4 regions of the Pseudarthrobacter sp. P1 genome follow, and region 1 is predicted to be linked to each of the others. Evidence: predicted binding sites of a transcription regulator. Region 1 holds the regulator's gene; each other region holds the start of a gene.
What was found. The regulator LexA, encoded in region 1, represses DNA repair genes until DNA is damaged. The targets are predictions, from matches to a motif close to TCGAACANNTGTTCGA.
Positions count from the first base shown of each region.

Region 2: a site for LexA is predicted at 1,842-1,857, ahead of ACQCSX_RS09620 (LexA family protein). Genes of this name have one in related genera too.
Region 3: a site for LexA is predicted at 2,292-2,307, ahead of ACQCSX_RS09525 (Y-family DNA polymerase). Genes of this name have one in related genera too.
Region 4: a site for LexA is predicted at 2,718-2,733, ahead of ACQCSX_RS19685 (DUF222 domain-containing protein). Genes of this name have one in related genera too.

Region 1 covers NZ_CP189584.1:4,358,903-4,362,871, forward strand. The annotation lists gene ACQCSX_RS20330 (sugar O-acetyltransferase) at 1-452, shown strand, start outside; gene ACQCSX_RS20335 (TetR/AcrR family transcriptional regulator) at 458-1,015, shown strand; gene ACQCSX_RS20340 (MFS transporter) at 1,112-2,305, shown strand; gene lexA (transcriptional repressor LexA) at 2,382-3,125, opposite strand; gene ACQCSX_RS20350 (LysM peptidoglycan-binding domain-containing protein) at 3,454-3,786, shown strand; gene ACQCSX_RS20355 (histidinol-phosphate transaminase) at 3,907-3,969, shown strand, end outside.
Region 2 covers NZ_CP189584.1:2,037,230-2,041,198, forward strand. The annotation lists gene ACQCSX_RS09610 (helix-turn-helix domain-containing protein) at 1-494, shown strand, start outside; gene ACQCSX_RS09615 (hypothetical protein) at 646-1,305, shown strand; gene ACQCSX_RS09620 (LexA family protein) at 1,406-1,819, opposite strand; gene ACQCSX_RS09625 (AAA family ATPase) at 1,931-2,455, shown strand; gene ACQCSX_RS09630 (Lrp/AsnC family transcriptional regulator) at 2,498-2,923, opposite strand; gene ACQCSX_RS09635 (LysE family transporter) at 2,993-3,616, shown strand; gene ACQCSX_RS09640 (ferritin-like fold-containing protein) at 3,659-3,969, opposite strand, start outside.
Region 3 covers NZ_CP189584.1:2,019,131-2,023,099, forward strand. The annotation lists gene ACQCSX_RS09515 (DUF2809 domain-containing protein) at 29-466, opposite strand; gene ACQCSX_RS09520 (SCO4226 family nickel-binding protein) at 588-836, opposite strand; gene ACQCSX_RS09525 (Y-family DNA polymerase) at 977-2,239, opposite strand; partial or broken gene ACQCSX_RS09530 (RHS repeat-associated core domain-containing protein) at 2,409-2,663, shown strand; gene ACQCSX_RS09535 (glycoside hydrolase family 68 protein) at 2,825-3,835, opposite strand; gene ACQCSX_RS09540 (carbohydrate ABC transporter permease) at 3,890-3,969, opposite strand, start outside.
Region 4 covers NZ_CP189584.1:4,227,005-4,230,973, reverse strand. The annotation lists gene ACQCSX_RS19695 (alpha/beta hydrolase) at 1-570, opposite strand, end outside; gene ACQCSX_RS19690 (DUF222 domain-containing protein) at 825-1,538, opposite strand; gene ACQCSX_RS19685 (DUF222 domain-containing protein) at 1,535-2,689, opposite strand; gene ACQCSX_RS19680 (SGNH/GDSL hydrolase family protein) at 3,177-3,944, shown strand.

The DNA.
Region 1 (3,969 bases):
ACACCGCGGCCTATGCCCAGGACCCGGACGCGGCGCGGCCCATCCTGGCGGACCTGCTGGGCTCCCTGGGGGAGGATGCGCACATCAAACCGCCGCTCTTTGTCGACTACGGATCGTTCATCACCGTGGGGGCGCGCACGTTCATCAACTACAACCTCACCGCCTTGGACGTCGCCTCGATCACCATCGGGGAGGACTGCCAGATCGGCCCGAATGTGCAGCTGCTGACGCCCACGCACCCGGTGGAACCCCAACCGCGGCGGGACCGCCTGGAGGCCGCGCAGCCGATCGCCATCGGCGACAACGTGTGGCTCGGCGGCGGGGCGATAGTTCTGCCCGGGGTGAGCATCGGGGACAACTCGGTGATCGGTGCCGGGGCGGTGGTGACGAGGGACATTCCGGCGAACGTGGTGGCGGTGGGCAACCCGGCCCGCATCGTGCGGGAAATCTGACCACCGTGGCGTCACGCCGTTTCGATCCGGACCGGCGGGACAGGATCATCGATGCCGCCCTGGATGTCATTGCCGCCCAGGGTGTTGCCGGGTCCTCGCACCGCAAGATTGCCGAGCACGCCGGTGTGCCGCTTGGCTCCATGACCTACCACTTCACCAACATGGACGAACTGCTGGCGGAGGCGTTCGGGCGGTTTGCGGATACCGTTGCCGACGGGTTCGAGGACCGGCTGGGCCGCGCCGCCGACGCCGGGGCCGCGAGGGCCGCCGTCGTCGAGCTGATCCACCAGGACCTGCTGGGCAGCCAGCGGGACCTGGTGCTCACGCAGGAGCTCTACACGCTGGCCGCCCGCGAGCCGGCGTTCCGCCAGATCACCCGGGATTGGATGGCACGGAGCAGGCACGCCCTGGGCCGCCACTTCGACCCTGCCACGTGCCGGATGCTCGATGCCCTGATCGAGGGGCTCTTTCTCCATGCCGCCCTCGACACCGAACCGCACGACCGTGCCAGCACGGTGGAGGCGGTTGCCCGCATCACCACCCCGACCGGGGCCCGGCTGTAGTTCCAAGTACACAGCGGCGCACCGGCCCGGCTGGCTGCCGGACCTTCCCGGCCCGGCCTCCACCTCCCTACGACTCTTTGTGGAAGTTGCACCACTATGACCATTACCGTGGACACCCACGTTCGGGCCGCATCCGTGGCCACCTTCCTGGTCTTCGGACTGAACGGCCTCGTGTTTGCCAGCTGGGCAGCGCGCATCCCTGCCGTCACGCAGACCCTGGGCCTAAGCTCCGGACAGATGGGCACCCTCCTGCTCTGCATCGCTGTCGGCTCCCTGCTGGCACTGCCCTCCGCCGGCGCGGTGGTCGGGCGGATCGGTGCGGCGAACACCATCCGCACCGGCGGGCTGCTCGCGGCCACGGCGTGCGCGGGCATCGCTCTGTCGCTGATGGCCGGCTCCGTGCCCGCCACCGCCGCGGCGTTGTTCTTCTTCGGCATCGGGATCGGGCTGTGGGATGTGGCGCAGAACATCGAGGGCGCCGGCGTCGAGCACCGGCTCGGGCGCACCATCATGCCCCAGTTCCACGCGGCCTTCAGCGGCGGCGCCTTCGTCGGCGCCCTGATCGGGGCGGGTCTGTCCACCCTGGGCGTCGGGCTGCCGGAGCATCTCCTGGTGGTTGCCGTGGTGGTGGTCGCCCTGACCTTGACCGCGCCGCGCTGGTTCCTGCCCCGCGTGCCGGTAGCCGTGCCGGATGCGGCCGGCGCCGGCCAGCCGCGGGCCAAGGGGTCTTCCGCCTGGCGCGACGGACGCACCCTGCTCATCGGCGTCGTGGTGCTCGGTGCCACGCTCACCGAGGGCGCGGGCAACGACTGGATCGCCAAGGCCGCCGTGGATGGCTTGGGGGCCACGGAGTCCGCCGGGGCGCTGCTCTTTGCCCTGTTCGTGGCGGCAATGACCTTGATGCGCTTCCTCGGCGGCCGTGCCATTGACAGGTTCGGCCGCGTGGCGGTGCTGCGGGCCAGCATGGCGGCAGCGGCGGTGGGCCTGGTGCTGTTCGTCCTTGCCGGCAACCTTGTCCTGGCCGGGGTGGGGGCCGCGCTGTGGGGAATGGGGGCCGCGCTGGCCTTCCCCATGGGCATGTCCGCCGCTGCCGATGATCCCCGGCACGCCGCAGCCAGGGTGTCGGTGGTCTCCACCATCGGCTATGTCGCGTTCCTCGCCGGCCCGCCGCTGCTGGGCTACCTCGGCGACCACGTCGGCATCAACCTGGCCCTGCTGGCCATCGGGGCGCCGATCCTGCTGGCTCTGTGGCTCGCCGGCGCCGCCAAGCCCCTGCGCGCGGTGCGGTAGGCCCTGCCGGTGCAGACGCAGAACCCCTGCGGCCGGTGCGGCCGCAGGGCTTCTGCGTTGTGGGCTGGGTCTTTTGCTAGATGCTGCGCAGGACGGAGACCACTTTGCCCATGACGGTGGCGTGGTCGCCCAGGATGGGCTCGTAGCGGGTGTTCTGCGGCAGCAGCCAGGTGTGGCCGTCGCGCTGCCGGAAGGTCTTCACCGTGGCCTCGTCGTCGAGCAGGGCGGCCACGATGTCGCCGTTGAGGGCGTTGCTTTGCCGGCGCACCACCACCCAGTCGCCGTCGCAGATGGCGGCGTCGATCATGGAGTCGCCGGAGACCTTGAGCATGAAGAGCTCACCGTGGCCCACCAGGGAGCGCGGCAGCGGCATGACGTCCTCGATGACCTGGTCGGCCAGGATGGGTCCGCCGGCGGCGATCCGGCCGACGAGCGGAACCAATGCCGTGTCCGAGGCGCTGCTGAGTTCGGCCATGTTCAGCCCGTTGGCCCCGCGCAGCTCGGTGGGGGCCGGAACGCCCTCGATCCGCGGCTGGCCGTAGTCCAGCGTCAACGGGATGAGCACCTCCATGGCGCGCGGACGCTTGGGGTCCCGGCGCAGGTAGCCCATCTTTTCCAGCTGGCTGAGCTGGTGGGTGACGCTGGAGAGGCTGGCGAGGCCAACGACGTCGCCGATCTCGCGCATGGACGGCGGGTAGCCCTTGTCCGAGATGGAGCGCTGGATGCACTCGAGGATCTTCTTCTGCCGCACTGTCAGGCCCTTGAGGCCGTGCCGGCTGGCGGGATTCCCGCTGTGGAGGATGAATTCCGGAGACGGCATGGTGCTGTCCTTCCCGCGACGGCGTCGGTACTGGTGGGTGGCCGGTGCGGCCACCCACTGGGTGTGGGGGAGTTCGTGTCGGTGGCGCCTGCTTGACTACTGCTTGGTTCGACTACTACCGATCCGGTAAATCCCTTGCCTTAACGGTAGGACAGCTCCGGTAGTTTTTCAAACATTTGTTCTAGCGAGTCTTGGCAAGCTTCGTCCATTAGTGCTAAAAATGGTCAAGACGCATTCGAATACATGTTCGAATCTGTTTCACCGCTCTCGGCCCGGTTGTTTCGAACGGCCCAGGGCGCACGTCTGCCGAAGTGAAAGGTTTAATGCCATGAGCTCCACGAACGAACTTCCCCCGCTCCGCTTGACCCGCCGGGGCCGCCTGGTCCTGATCTGGATGCCGCTGGCCCTGGTGGCCATCGCCCTGGTGGCCCTGGCCGCCGTCTTCACCACCCCCGCCAAGGCCGCCACGGTGGGCGGCCCGGCGCCGGACTACACCAGCACGGTGACTGTGCTGTCCGGCCAGACGCTGTGGTCCATCGCCATGGCGGCGGATTCCTCCCGCGACACCCGCGACGTGGTGTCGGACATTGTCGAACTGAACGATCTCGCCAGCTCCGTGGTCCAGCCGGGCCAGCGCCTGTTCGTCCCCAAGGCTGCCTGACCTTCCTGGCAGGTTCCGCAGGATGCCGCTCCAGGCCCGGCGCGGCCGGCGGAGGCGGTAACAGAGGGTCACGGAGCCCCGTGGTTCGCCCCCTGTGCCCGTGGCACTTAAAGTGGAAGGGTGAACCAGCTAGAACGCCTGAACCAGTTGCCCCTTCGAGACGATCTCCGGGGGCAGCATCCG
Region 2 (3,969 bases), 2.1 Mb from region 1:
AGACCGCCTGGGCTGCGCTGGCCCTGCTCTCGGGACAAAATCCCACCTGGATCTCCTCCTCGGAGAAGTCCCGGCTGAAATCCAGGCTCCATGAACTGGACGCCGATGCCGTCTGCATTTTGGCCCGGAACAAAGACACGACGATCCGCTTCAGGGTCAGCCCCGACGGACTCGCTGCCCTGAACGATCACCTGATCGCCAGTGGTGCTGCCGCAATGCGCGACCAAAGCACCGCTGCTACCTTCGGCATGTCCGGCGGCAGCGGGATCGCCGAAGGCTACGTCATGGCCGGGGATGCACAAGCCCTGGCCGACGCGTTCGGCATGGTCCAGGATCCCGAAGGCAACGCCATCATCCGTGAGGTGGACCTCGCCGAACCCTTCGCGGAGGGTCGGGCACCGGTGGCCGCCATTGCTGTGGATCTGATGGGCTCTCTCGCCACCCGTGAACGCCGGGCCGGCCAGCGCATCATCACTGGGCTCCTCCATGCCTGAGCCGGGAACGGTCCGGACGGGGCCCGCAGTCGGTGACCGCGAAGTTTGGAACGTCCCTGCCCCGCCGGGCGGCTGGGGGACGCCGTGGCCGCAGTGCGTCGAGTTGGCACGGGCACTCCCCTCCACCCAGTGGACACTAGTCGGCGGCCTCATGGCCCAGCTCCATGCCGCAGCCGCCGGCCTGGCCGTCTCCCGGCCGACAGCCGACGTCGACATCGTTCTCCACATCGAAACAGGCGCGACGTCGACGTCGTCGGTGGTGGCTGTCCTGACCGAACTGGGCTACACGCTCCGGAAGTCCATTGAGGATGACACCCCAGTCCACCGGTTCATCCGCGGGGAGCAGCAGATCGACGTAATGATCGCCGACCACCTGGCCCCGGCCAAGGTCCCCCGCATCGGCGGACGTAAGCCGTTCCAGGTCGCTGGAGGCACCCAGGCCCTACAGCGCACCGTCAACTGCCCGATGACCGCCGATGACGACGGACCCGTGCTCATCAGTATTCCCAACTCCCTTGGCGCGCTGGTTCTCAAAGGCGCCGCTTACCGGGCGGACTCCCGCGACAAGGACCGGCACCTCGACGACACCGTGGTCCTGTGTACGACCATCCGGAACCCGTTGGTGACCGCCGCGCTGATGAAGGGCAGCGACAAGTCCCGCGTCCTGAGTCTGTACAAGGCGCTCTCCGACGCCGGCCACCGGTCCTGGCTGCTGTTGGAACCGGCCGACCGGACCATAGCGGCGGACGCTCTCCGGATCCTGGCCACAAACCACAGCCTCCCGCCGGTGAACAGGCTCAAGAAGGGCTAGACGGCCGCCACGGCAGCGGTGATCACGACTTCGGGCACGACAGCCCGACTGTCGCACCGGGACGGTGGCGCATTGGGAGCGCAATTCCCGATTCCGCGCACTACACGTGGTGCAAACACCGGGTCACGACGCCCCAGATGGTGAGCCCCTCCACCGCCGCAGCCAGCACTTCGGCCCGGGCTCCGCCGTCGGGGCTTTCGGCTTCCAGCGACGCCCCTCCCTGGGCCAGGCGCAGCCGGCGGACCACCAGCTCGCCGTCCAGCACGGCCACCACCACCGAGCGGTCCTTCGGCACCAGGGACCGGTCCACGATGATCTCGTCGCCGTCGCTGATCCCCGCCGCGTCCATGGAGTTCCCCGCGACCCGCATGATGAAGGTGCAGGTCCGGTCCCTGATCAGGTGCCGGTTGAGGTCGATTCCGCCGTCGAAGTAGTCCCGGGCCGGGGAGGCGAAGCCCGTCGGTTCCAGGTCCGGCGCCGGCGCCTGGCCGGCCATCGGCTGGGCAAGGTCCATGCCAAACACCGCAACCACCGCCTAGAACAAAGTTTCGAATGACTCATGGTAGCACCGGGCATTTGTCCTCGGCGGGCCGACGGCCGCCGCACACCGTGCTTTGATGAAGGCGTGGCCGCATTGATTGTCCTGCGCGGAAATTCGGGCTCGGGGAAGAGCACCGTCGCCACCATCCTGCGCCCGTTGGTGGACGGAGCCTGGATCGAGCAGGACCACTTCCGCCGGGTGATCCTCGGCGAGGCCGGTGCCTATTCCCCGCTCAGCGTCGACCTGATCGAGCAGGCTGCCGCAGTCTGTCTGGCCGGCGGCCGCACCGTGATCCTGGATGGCATCTTCAACGCCGCCAAGTACTCCGCCTCGTTGGGAAGGCTGCGCGACGGCCATCCGGGCCCGAGCCTGTTCTACGCGTTCGACCTCAGTTTCGAGGAAACCCTGCGCCGGCACGGACAGCGCCCGGGCAAGTCCTCCGATTTTGGCGAGGAGGAGATGCGCGGGTGGTTCAACGGCTGGGATCCGTTGGAGGGTATCTTGGAGCAGCGCATCACCGCGGCGGAGTCGGCGGAGGGCATTGCGCAGCGGATCCTGGCCGATCTGCGGGGAGGGCCGGACCACCAAGGCAACGACGACGACGGCTGAGCGCCGCCGCGGGCCCAGCCACCATTCCGTCCGGGCACCGGGCTAGCCGTGCCGCAGCGCGATCCGGGTCTGCGTCTGCGCCGCGCCGCCGTCGTGCTTGAGTCGGCGCAGGAAGCCGTCCAGCTCCAGCGGATTGCGCACCTGCACGTGCAGCAGATAGTCGTACGGGCCAGTCAGATGCACGGCGTCGCGGACCTGGGGCAGCGGACGCAGGAACGCCAGAAACGCCTCCCCGTCCGTGGACTCGCGCAGCCGCACGTCGATGAACACCTCCAGGCCGTCGGCCGCGCCAGGGGCATCGACGGCCAGCCGGACGGTGTAACCCAGAATGGTCCCCGCCGCCTCCAACCGCCGGACACGGGCCGCGGCGGCGTTGCTGCTCAGCCCCACCCGGGCTCCCAGCGCACTGAAGGAAATCCTGCCGTCGTGGCCAAGAATCTGCAGGATTTCGCTGTCAGTTGTGTCCATACAGACATACTATCCGTGGAGCAGAGAATCCCGCAGCGGTCCTCCGGTGTGGAATGTACCCTCGATGCCATGACGATCTTTCCCGCGCTGTTGGCGGGCCTGGCGGCTGGGCTCGGCGTCGCCCTGCCCCTGGGCGCCGTGGGGATCCTGATCATCCAGCAGGGCATCTCCGCCGGTTTCCGGTCCGGATCGGCGGCCGCGGCCGGTGTCGCTCTGGTGGACCTCGCCTACTGCGCGGCGGCACTGGCCTTTGGTGCGGCCGTCGCTCCGCTGGTGGCCTCGGCCGGACGGTGGCCGGCCGCCGTCGCCGGTCTGGTGCTCATGGACCTGGGCGCGAACGGGCTGCGCAAAGTGCACACCACCGCCGGTCCGCCGCTCCCGGCCGTGTCCGGCGGCCCGGGAAAGGTGCTTGCGGCCTTCACCTGGCTGACGGCTCTGAACCCCGCCACCGTGCTGTACTTTCTCGCGCTGGCCACCGCCCTGGGGCGCGGCGGCTGGCCCTGGGAAACCGCCGCGGCCTTTACCGCTGGCGTGGGCGTGGCCTCGCTCGGCTGGCAGCTGGTGCTCGCCGCCATCGGCTCGGTGGCGGGGCGGCGCATCACGCCCCGCGGGCGCCGGCTGCTCAGTGCAGGCGGCCATTCCGTGGTGATGGTTTTGGGTGTGGTGGCTCTGGGTGCTGCGCTGCTCTCCTGAAGCTCCGTGCGGCAGCGGGATCGGCCTGCTCCCGGCCGAAACCTAGGCGGTCAGGCCGAGCTGGCTCATCCGCCGGGAATGGTTGCGGGTCAGCGACGCCAGCAGCGAGGAGACCTCGGCGGCGGGCATCTGCTCCGGCGGCAGCAGGCCCATCAGGAAGCTGTGGTCCTTGCCCACGCGCTGCGCCTGGGTCAGGGCCTCCCCCACCAGGCGCCGGCCCCACAGGGCCAGCCGGGAGGAGAGCCGCGGATCCTCGGCCAGCACCGTCTTGAGCCGTGACTGCAGCAGCTGGGACGACTCTTCGGAGGTGCGCACCGCGGCGATGACGGCGCTGGTTTCCGGGTCCAGGAACG
Region 3 (3,969 bases), 2.1 Mb from region 1:
GGGGTGGGCAGCAGCGGGAAGATCGTCATCACAGCCGGTTAGCAAATCCGTTCCGGGCGCGGGACCGGGCCACGCCGTCGGCCGCGACCGCACCTGCCGCCCCGGCGGCATAGGCCACCAGGTCCAGCGCCGAGAACGTGGTGCCCAGCAGCAGGCGGAACGGCGGGAACGCGGCGGCCAGCCCGGCCGGCACCCCGGTGAGCTGGGCCAACTCGATCCCGGCGCTGGCGGCGAAGGCCACCGCACCAAGCACCATGCTCCGCAATCGTGGCCACAGGACGCCCAGCACCACCAACACCATCGCCGGGTAGAGCGCATCGGCGGCAAAATCTGCCACCGGCCCGCGCCCCAGATAGTGCACAGCCAGCCCCGCCGCCAGCACGGCCGCGCCTGCACCGGCCAGCAGCAGCCGGCGCTGCGTTGTCCCCCTCAGGCGCCTCCCCCATGGTGGCCGCCAACCGGCCACCCCCAGCCTACGGGCCAGCCATCTGAGGAGCGCAGCCACTTGGGCACAGCGCGAGGCGGCGGCGGCACCAACAATGGTGCCGCCGCCGCCCTTTACCAGGGATGGGTCTGTGGGTTGGCGCTCAGACGGAGAGCGGGACCGGATGGACTTCGTCAGCGGGGTGTCCGGTGCGCTCGTGGATGCGCCTGACGGCTTCGCCGTCGGGGGCCTCCGAGAGGCAGTACACAATGCCTGACTCGGGGTCGCCCCAAGCCTGCTTGAAGACGACACCTTCTTCGGCCTGGATGGCCACGTCGGCCGCGTGGGCGGCCTTCAAATCATCGGCCGAGATGCCGACCATATTGTGATGCACGTCCATGAATTCGGGCATGACTACCTCCAACTGGAACGCGTGCGGGTAGATACAAGGCCAGCTATACGCCGCCCCTGAAGGGTTGTCAACGGATCGGGCTGTCACAATCGCTGCGGGCTGATCGCCGGTGCATCAGGGCCCGGACGGGGCGCCACGCCCTACGCCCGGACCACCGGCAGCTCGGCCCATTCGGTGGTGTAGCGGGGCGAGGAATGCTCGCGTTTCATGGACCATTGCGGCGGCTCGGCCAGCCCGCCCAGGCCCAGTCCAATGGCCGCGGCACCGAACTTGGTCCGCACGCTGCCCATCAATCCGCCCAGCTCCAGCTTCTCGCGCTCGTCCACGAAGAGGTCCAATGCCTCCTGCCCGGCGGCCGGCTCCAGCCCGCTGAACATGACACCGGCGCGCAGATAGGGGGCGCCGGGGACCGCGTTTTCCCGCACGGCCGCCACCGCTGCACGGGTCAGCAGGATTGGATCCTGCGTGGCCGCCGGCAGGCGCACGGTGACGGAGGGGAAGCTGGCCACGCCGGCCGCGAAGCGGCTGGTCCCGGCGGTGACTGTCATCGCCGTCGTGCGCAGCCCCTCGGCGCTGAGCCGGGCCGCGCCGCGCTGGGCATAGATCGCCATCACCTGCTCCATCCCCTCCACCGTGGTGACGGGCGTGGAGAAGCTGCGCGAGAACATGATCTGCTGCTTGTCCGCGCGCTCCTCGGTGTGCGGGATGCAGGCCGTGCCATTGAGCTCCAGGACGGTGCGCTGGAGCACCACGGAGAACTTCTTGCGGATCAACAATGGATCCGCGGCCTTGAGGTCCGCCACGGTGTCGATGCCCATCGCGGCCAGCCGGTCCCCCGTGCGGCCACCCACGCCCCACAGCCCCGTGGCCGGCACCCGCGACTGGATGGCCGCCACATGACCGGGCGGCATCGAATCCAGCGCGCACACGCCAGCCAGCGCCGGGTTCTGCTTGGCGATCCGGTTGGCGAACTTGGCCAGCGTCTTGGTCGAGGCGATGCCCACGCAGACCGGAACCCCCACATACCGGGCCACCGCCGCGCGGATCTTCGCCCCGGCGTCGCGCAGCTGGGCCTCATCCCCCACCAGCCCCACAAAGGACTCGTCGATGGAGTAGACCTCCTGCCAGGTGCCGAACCGGCCCACCACCTCCATGACGCGGGCGCTCATGTCGCCGTAGAGCTCATAGTTGCTCGAGCGCGCCACCAGCCCCCAGGCCTTGGCCATCGGCGCCACCTGGAACCACGGCGCCCCGGTGGCGATGCCCAGCTCCTTGGCCTCGGCCGAGCGCGCCACCACGCAGCCGTCGTTGTTGGAGAGGACGACGACGGGGCGGCCAGCCAGCCTGGGGTCGAAGACCCGCTCGCAGGAGACGTAGAAGTTGTTCACGTCGACCAGGGCCATGCGGTCCCTGGCGGACGGTGCCGGATCCGTGCCATCCACCGCAGCCACCGCCTAGAACAAAGTTTCGAATGATCCATGCTAGCACCGGCCCTTGGCGCGGCCCGATCCATAGATCCGGGGCGTGAATGCGACCGGGCCACGGGTCGAGCAGATCGACGTGGCTGGGGTCGTGCTGTTCTACCAGCACGACCACTACGGGGCCACCCGCCTCCTCACCCACGCCGCCGGCGCGGTTGCCGCGACCTTCAGGCACGACGCCCACGGCACTCTGACCGGCCACACCAGGGCGCCCGACACCGGCCTGTACTACTTCCGCGCCCGCTGGTACGACCCCCAAACCATCCAATTCATCAGCGCCGACCCCCTCGCCTCCCCCACCCATGCCGTCTACACCTACGCCAACAACCCCATCAACCTGATAGTCCCACTCGGGCTGTGGAGCTGGAACACAATGGACTGGTCTGATCAGGAATGGGACGCTGTCTGGGCCGTCGCCGGAGCAGCAGCTTTCGGAGCCGCCGTTGCGACATTACTGATGACATCAGGGGGTGCGGCTGCCGTGGTTACCCGTGGGCATGGAACTCCTCATGCGTTGGTATGGTCAGGCCCAGTCGTGGGCTCGGCTCCGTTGGCGGTGCTGGTGGTCGGGGCCGTGGTCAGGTGGCCGCGCTCGGGATCCCAGTGGACCGGGAGCGGATCCGAGACGACGCCGTCGAAGGAGCCGTCGCTGTTGGCATCATGGCAGGCCATCATTATCAATTGGCCGGCCCGGTCTTGGATGAGGCGCCCGCTATAGAGCGGCGCCGTCGTGACGACGGCCGCTGATGCGACGTTGTAGGGTCCGCTGATGTGGTCTGTTTCCAGGCTCCAAATCCCGCCGCCGCCGAATCCTTCTGCCTTCCGGGCCGAGAGCGTGTCCACGCCGCAGGAGAACAACAGGACGGTGCGGTCGTCTATAACCGTAGTCTGGGGGACTTCGAGGTGCCCGAAGCCGGCCCCCGGCTGGCTGAGGGGCGGCCGTACCTCCCAGGTTTCCAAATCGGTCGATACGGCGTGGCCGATGACGCCGCGGTTGTCGGCGTCTCCGGTGTTGGCCCTGGCGGTGATCAGCATGTGCCACCCTTCCCCGGCCGGGTCCGCAAACACCCAAGGGTCCCGCCAGGCCTCTTCCGGCCAGGTCGAATCGCCGTATTTTTCATACCAGCGCCCGTCTGCTTCAATCACGAGGGCCGGGTGCTTGGTCCAGGTGTGGAGGTCGGGGGACGTTGCGACGCCGATGGCTTCGATGTTGTGTGTTTCGTAGAATCGGGCCCCCGTGTAGAACATCCGCCAAATTCCGTCGGGACCTTGGAGCACGCTGCCGGTCCAGGTCGAGGTGGCGTCAAAAGCCTCCGGGTCATCGGGCTGAAGGACGACGCCGTGGCAAACCCAGCTACTCAGATCCTGCGAGGTGGCATGCCCGATCCGGGCATTGCGGTGCCGAAGCGCAGGGTCACCCAGACTCTTGGGAGCGTGGAGATAGTACATGTGGAACGTGGAGCCGTCGTCGGCAAGCCAGAAGTCCCATACCCAGGAGTCCTGGAGACTGAAAACCAATGAAATACACCTCTCTGATGGTGGTCATCCGCTCGGGCGGGACCAGGGGTAGTGCTAGCCCTTGATGGCGGAGCTGCTGATGCTGGCGACGAACCAGCGTTGGAAGATCAGGAAGACCGCCAGGACAGGGACGA
Region 4 (3,969 bases), 130 kb from region 1:
GAGGACCTTTGTCAGCTTCGAATGGTCCCGCAGCCACTTGTTGGTGAACTCGATGGAAGCCTCCGGAATCACCGGATCGGCCTGGTCGCGGCCCCAGAACACGGGCAGCTTCGCCTCGCCCAGCGCCGCGTCCTGGAAGAACGCGTCGCCCTCGGCGTCCACGGCAAAACCTGAAAGCCCGACGACGGCGGCAAAGTCCGCCGGACGGTGCCGGGCCAGCGACGTCGCCATGCACATGCCCTGCGAGAAGCCCAGCAGCGTCACCGAGCTGTGGTTGCCCTTGACCGAATCGATCCACGCAGCGATCTCCTCCGTGGACGTTTTCACGCTGTCCAGCGAGTAGCTGATGTCCGTGCGCAGCGGGAACCAGGCAAATCCCGGTCCTGCCTGCTCGCCGGCGCGCACCGAGGCAATGGTGAAGTCGTCGGGCAGCATGTCGGCCAGGCCCATCAGGTCGGCCTCATTGGAGCCGTAGCCGTGCAGCAGCACCAGCAGCGGCGTGCCCTTCCGCTCGGCCTCGGGCTTGGACCAAAGGACGGTGGGCTGGGCTTCCGTGGAGGTAAAAGTCATGGATCCATCTTTTCATGCCCGGACCGCGCCGCCGGCCGGGCATGTCGAGACCGCACCGCCAGTCAAGCCAGCCTCGGTGATCGTCCCCGGCCGCTCACCCGGCCCGCCAGCTCGCCGCTGGGCCCTCGCGGCCGGAGGCCCAAGGCCGCGCGCGGCCGTGCGGAGATCGGGCTGCGGGCGGCCCCTGGCCGGCCGGTAGGGCCCGGTAGCCGGGCGACGCCGGGACCTCCCGCGCCCGGCGGCGGTGGTGTCCGTCATCCCGGCGGTGCCCCGGCGTGGTGGTACCCGTTGCGCAGGGGCCGGCGGAGCGGGTCGATGGATGGGGGCGGGGTGAACCAGGGGATGCCGTGCACGGACTCGACCGCCCAGCCGGTGTGGTGGATGAGGTGGTGGTGGTAGGAACACAGCAGCACGCAGTTCTCCACCGAGGTGTCCCCGCCCTGGGACCGGTAGACGATGTGGTGCGCGTCGGTCCACTGCGGGGGCCGGTCGCAGCCCGGGAACGCGCAGCCCCGGTCCCGGATGAGCAGCGCCCTGCGGATGTGGGGCGGGACGAGGCGCTGGGACCGGCCCACGTCCAGGATCTCGCCCTCCGCGCCGAGCACGGCCGGGATGATCCCGGCGTCGCAGGCCGCCGTGCGGATCGCGGCGGCCGGGATCGGGCCGCTGTGCGGGACGGCGGCGCTGCCGGGACCGGCGGCGAGCTCGGCCAGGGTCACGGTGATGAACAGTTGCGGGCGCAGGCCCCCGTTGTCCGGGAGGGTGCCGGTGCGGGTGGCGAGGCGGACGCAGTCCAGCAGGGCGTGCAGCAGCAGCTGGGGCCGGGGCCGCTGCCCGGCCAGCAGTTTCCGGGCCACGTGCGGGTCGACGCCGGCCGGGTCGGCGGATTCCAGCACCGCCTCGGCATCCCCGGCCGGGGCGGAACTGCCGGCGCCCAGGTTCCCAGGTTCCCAGGTTCCCAGGATCACCGAACACGTCCGGGCTGGTATCCCCGCCCAAGGCAGGGGCCCCGGAGCCGCCGGCGCCGGGATGGATGTCCGGGGTGCTGCGTCGCGGGCTGCCTGACCCGTCCGCGCCGGTGGCTCCGGCCGCTGCCGTCCCCGCCGCCGGGCCCGGTTCCGGCCCCGGCCATGCCGTCCGAAGCGCCCGAGGCGCCCTGTGGCGGGCCTCCGGCGCCATCGTCCCCGGCGGCAGAGGCTGCGGATGCGGCACCGGTGCCGGTGGCCCAGGCCGGCGGCGCGCCCTGCCCGGGCACGGCCACGGCGTCGAAGGCTCCGCCGGCCAGGATCCCGGCGGTGCCGCGCGGGTTGGTGCCGGTGCCCATCACGGCCATCAGCTCCTCATACGACAGCTGGGTCAGGTGCCCGTCGAAACGGACCATGCCGCGCCGCGGCGCCCCGAAGTGGATGCCCTCCTTGGCCAGCAGTTCGGCCTCGGTGGGTTCCTGCCCGTCCGGGTCCAGGTGGGCCAGGATGCGCCGGGCGCCCCGGGCCAGGAAGTCCGGGGACTCCGTGGCGGCGGTGGTGGCCAGCGACGCCTCGACCGCGTCCACCTCCGCGGCGCCGATCCGTCCGCCGGCGGCCAGGCGGGAGGCCTCGGCCACGGCCCGGGAAGCCACCAGCGCGTTCTCCAGCGAACAGTTCCCGGCCAGGAACGCGGCACCGAGCACCGGCTGCTTCGGCGGGGCCACGGTTTGGCTGATCGGATCGACGGCGGGCACGAACGCCGCGGCCAGGGCGAGCCGCCTGGCCGCCTCGGCCCCGGAGATGGCCAGGGCGTCCCGGAGCATTGCCACCGGGGTCGCGGCCCCGGTGTCCCGGTACCGGCCGGCGAGGGTGCGGACGGCGAGCTCGCCGGCGCAGCGGACCTTGAGCGCGTCCAGGTGCCGGGAGAGGGTTTCCAGCTGGCCGGCCAGGACGGCCAGCTCCAAATCGGGCAGGGCGGCCAGGGCGAGCGGGTCCGGCCCGCAGCCGGCACCGGGCTTGGCGCCATCGGTGCCGGACGCATTGGCTTCGCCGGAGGTCTGCGCGGCCGCGGCGTGGGCAAGTGTGATGATCCGGCGCAGATGCCCGCCCGGTGCCTGCCCCGCCCGGGCGGGGGAAAACGCCGTGATGCCCATGCACTAATTCTAGTGAACTGGACATGGGTCGAACATGGTTTCGATTAAAAGGGGACAAGGTCGTCCCCGGCACCCCCTGTGCAGGAAACCACCGCCGGCGGGCCGGGACAAAACGGCCCGTGTCCCACCCCGCGGCCAGCCTTCCTGGATGAGTGAGTCCGAATTCCCTCATCGGTCGTGCGCGATCAGTGACCGCTTGCGGGCTCGCCGGTCCGCAAGTTGCGCCAGAGCCAGTTGCGAGCTCGCTCCCACCGGGCCCGAGGACCTGTTTGGCAACGATGGCCTGGAACGGCTGGAACTGGTCTTGACGAGCTTCGACGACGGCGTTGCCGCGGATCTGCCCCGGGCTATCCTGGCCTAAGTTACCAATCGGTAGCAAGATGGACGGGTGACGGAAATGCAGACCCCTGAGACCAACACGGCCAACACGGCCAACACGGCCAACACGCTGGTGAACCACACCCATCCTTGGACCCGCTACGTGGCCATGGGCGATTCGTTCACGGAGGGCATCGGCGATCCCGAGCCGGCCAGCCCGGGCGGACACCGCGGCTGGGCCGACCGGCTGGCCGAGGAACTCAGCCGCACGCAGCCGGATTTTGCCTATGCCAATCTGGCCATCCGCGGGCGGCTGCTGGGCCAGATCCTGGCGGAGCAGCTCGAACCGGCGCTGGCGCTGCGGCCGAATTTGATCAGCATTTCCGCCGGAGGCAACGACCTCCTGCGCCCCGGCTCGGACCCGGATGCCCTGGCCGAGCAGCTGGACGCCGCCGTGGGCAGGATGGCCGACGCCGGGGCAACCGTGCTGCTGTTCAACGGCCCCGACATCCGTGACACTCCGGTGCTGGGCATGATCCGTGGCCGCGTGGCCATCTACAACGAGAACCTGCGGACCATCGCCAACCGCCACGACGCAGTCGTCGCCGATATGTGGTCGCTGCGGGCGCTGGTGGACCCACAGATGTGGGCCGAGGACCGGCTCCATTTCTCGGCCCTCGGCCACCACACCATTGCAACCATGGCTTTGAACGCCCTCAACGTCCCGCACACTCTTGAAGCTTTGGCCCCCGGTTCGCTGCCGGTCCGCCCGTGGCGCGAGGCCCGGGCAGAGGATCTGGTCTGGGCGCGCGAGTTCCTGGTGCCGTGGGTACTGCGCCGTGTCCGCCACCAGTCATCCGGCGACGGCATCTCCGCCAAACGCCCCACGCCCGGACCGGTGTTCGGGCCCGGCATGCCCGCCGGCTCCGGCGAGTAGCGCGTCCGGACGACACATGGGCGGA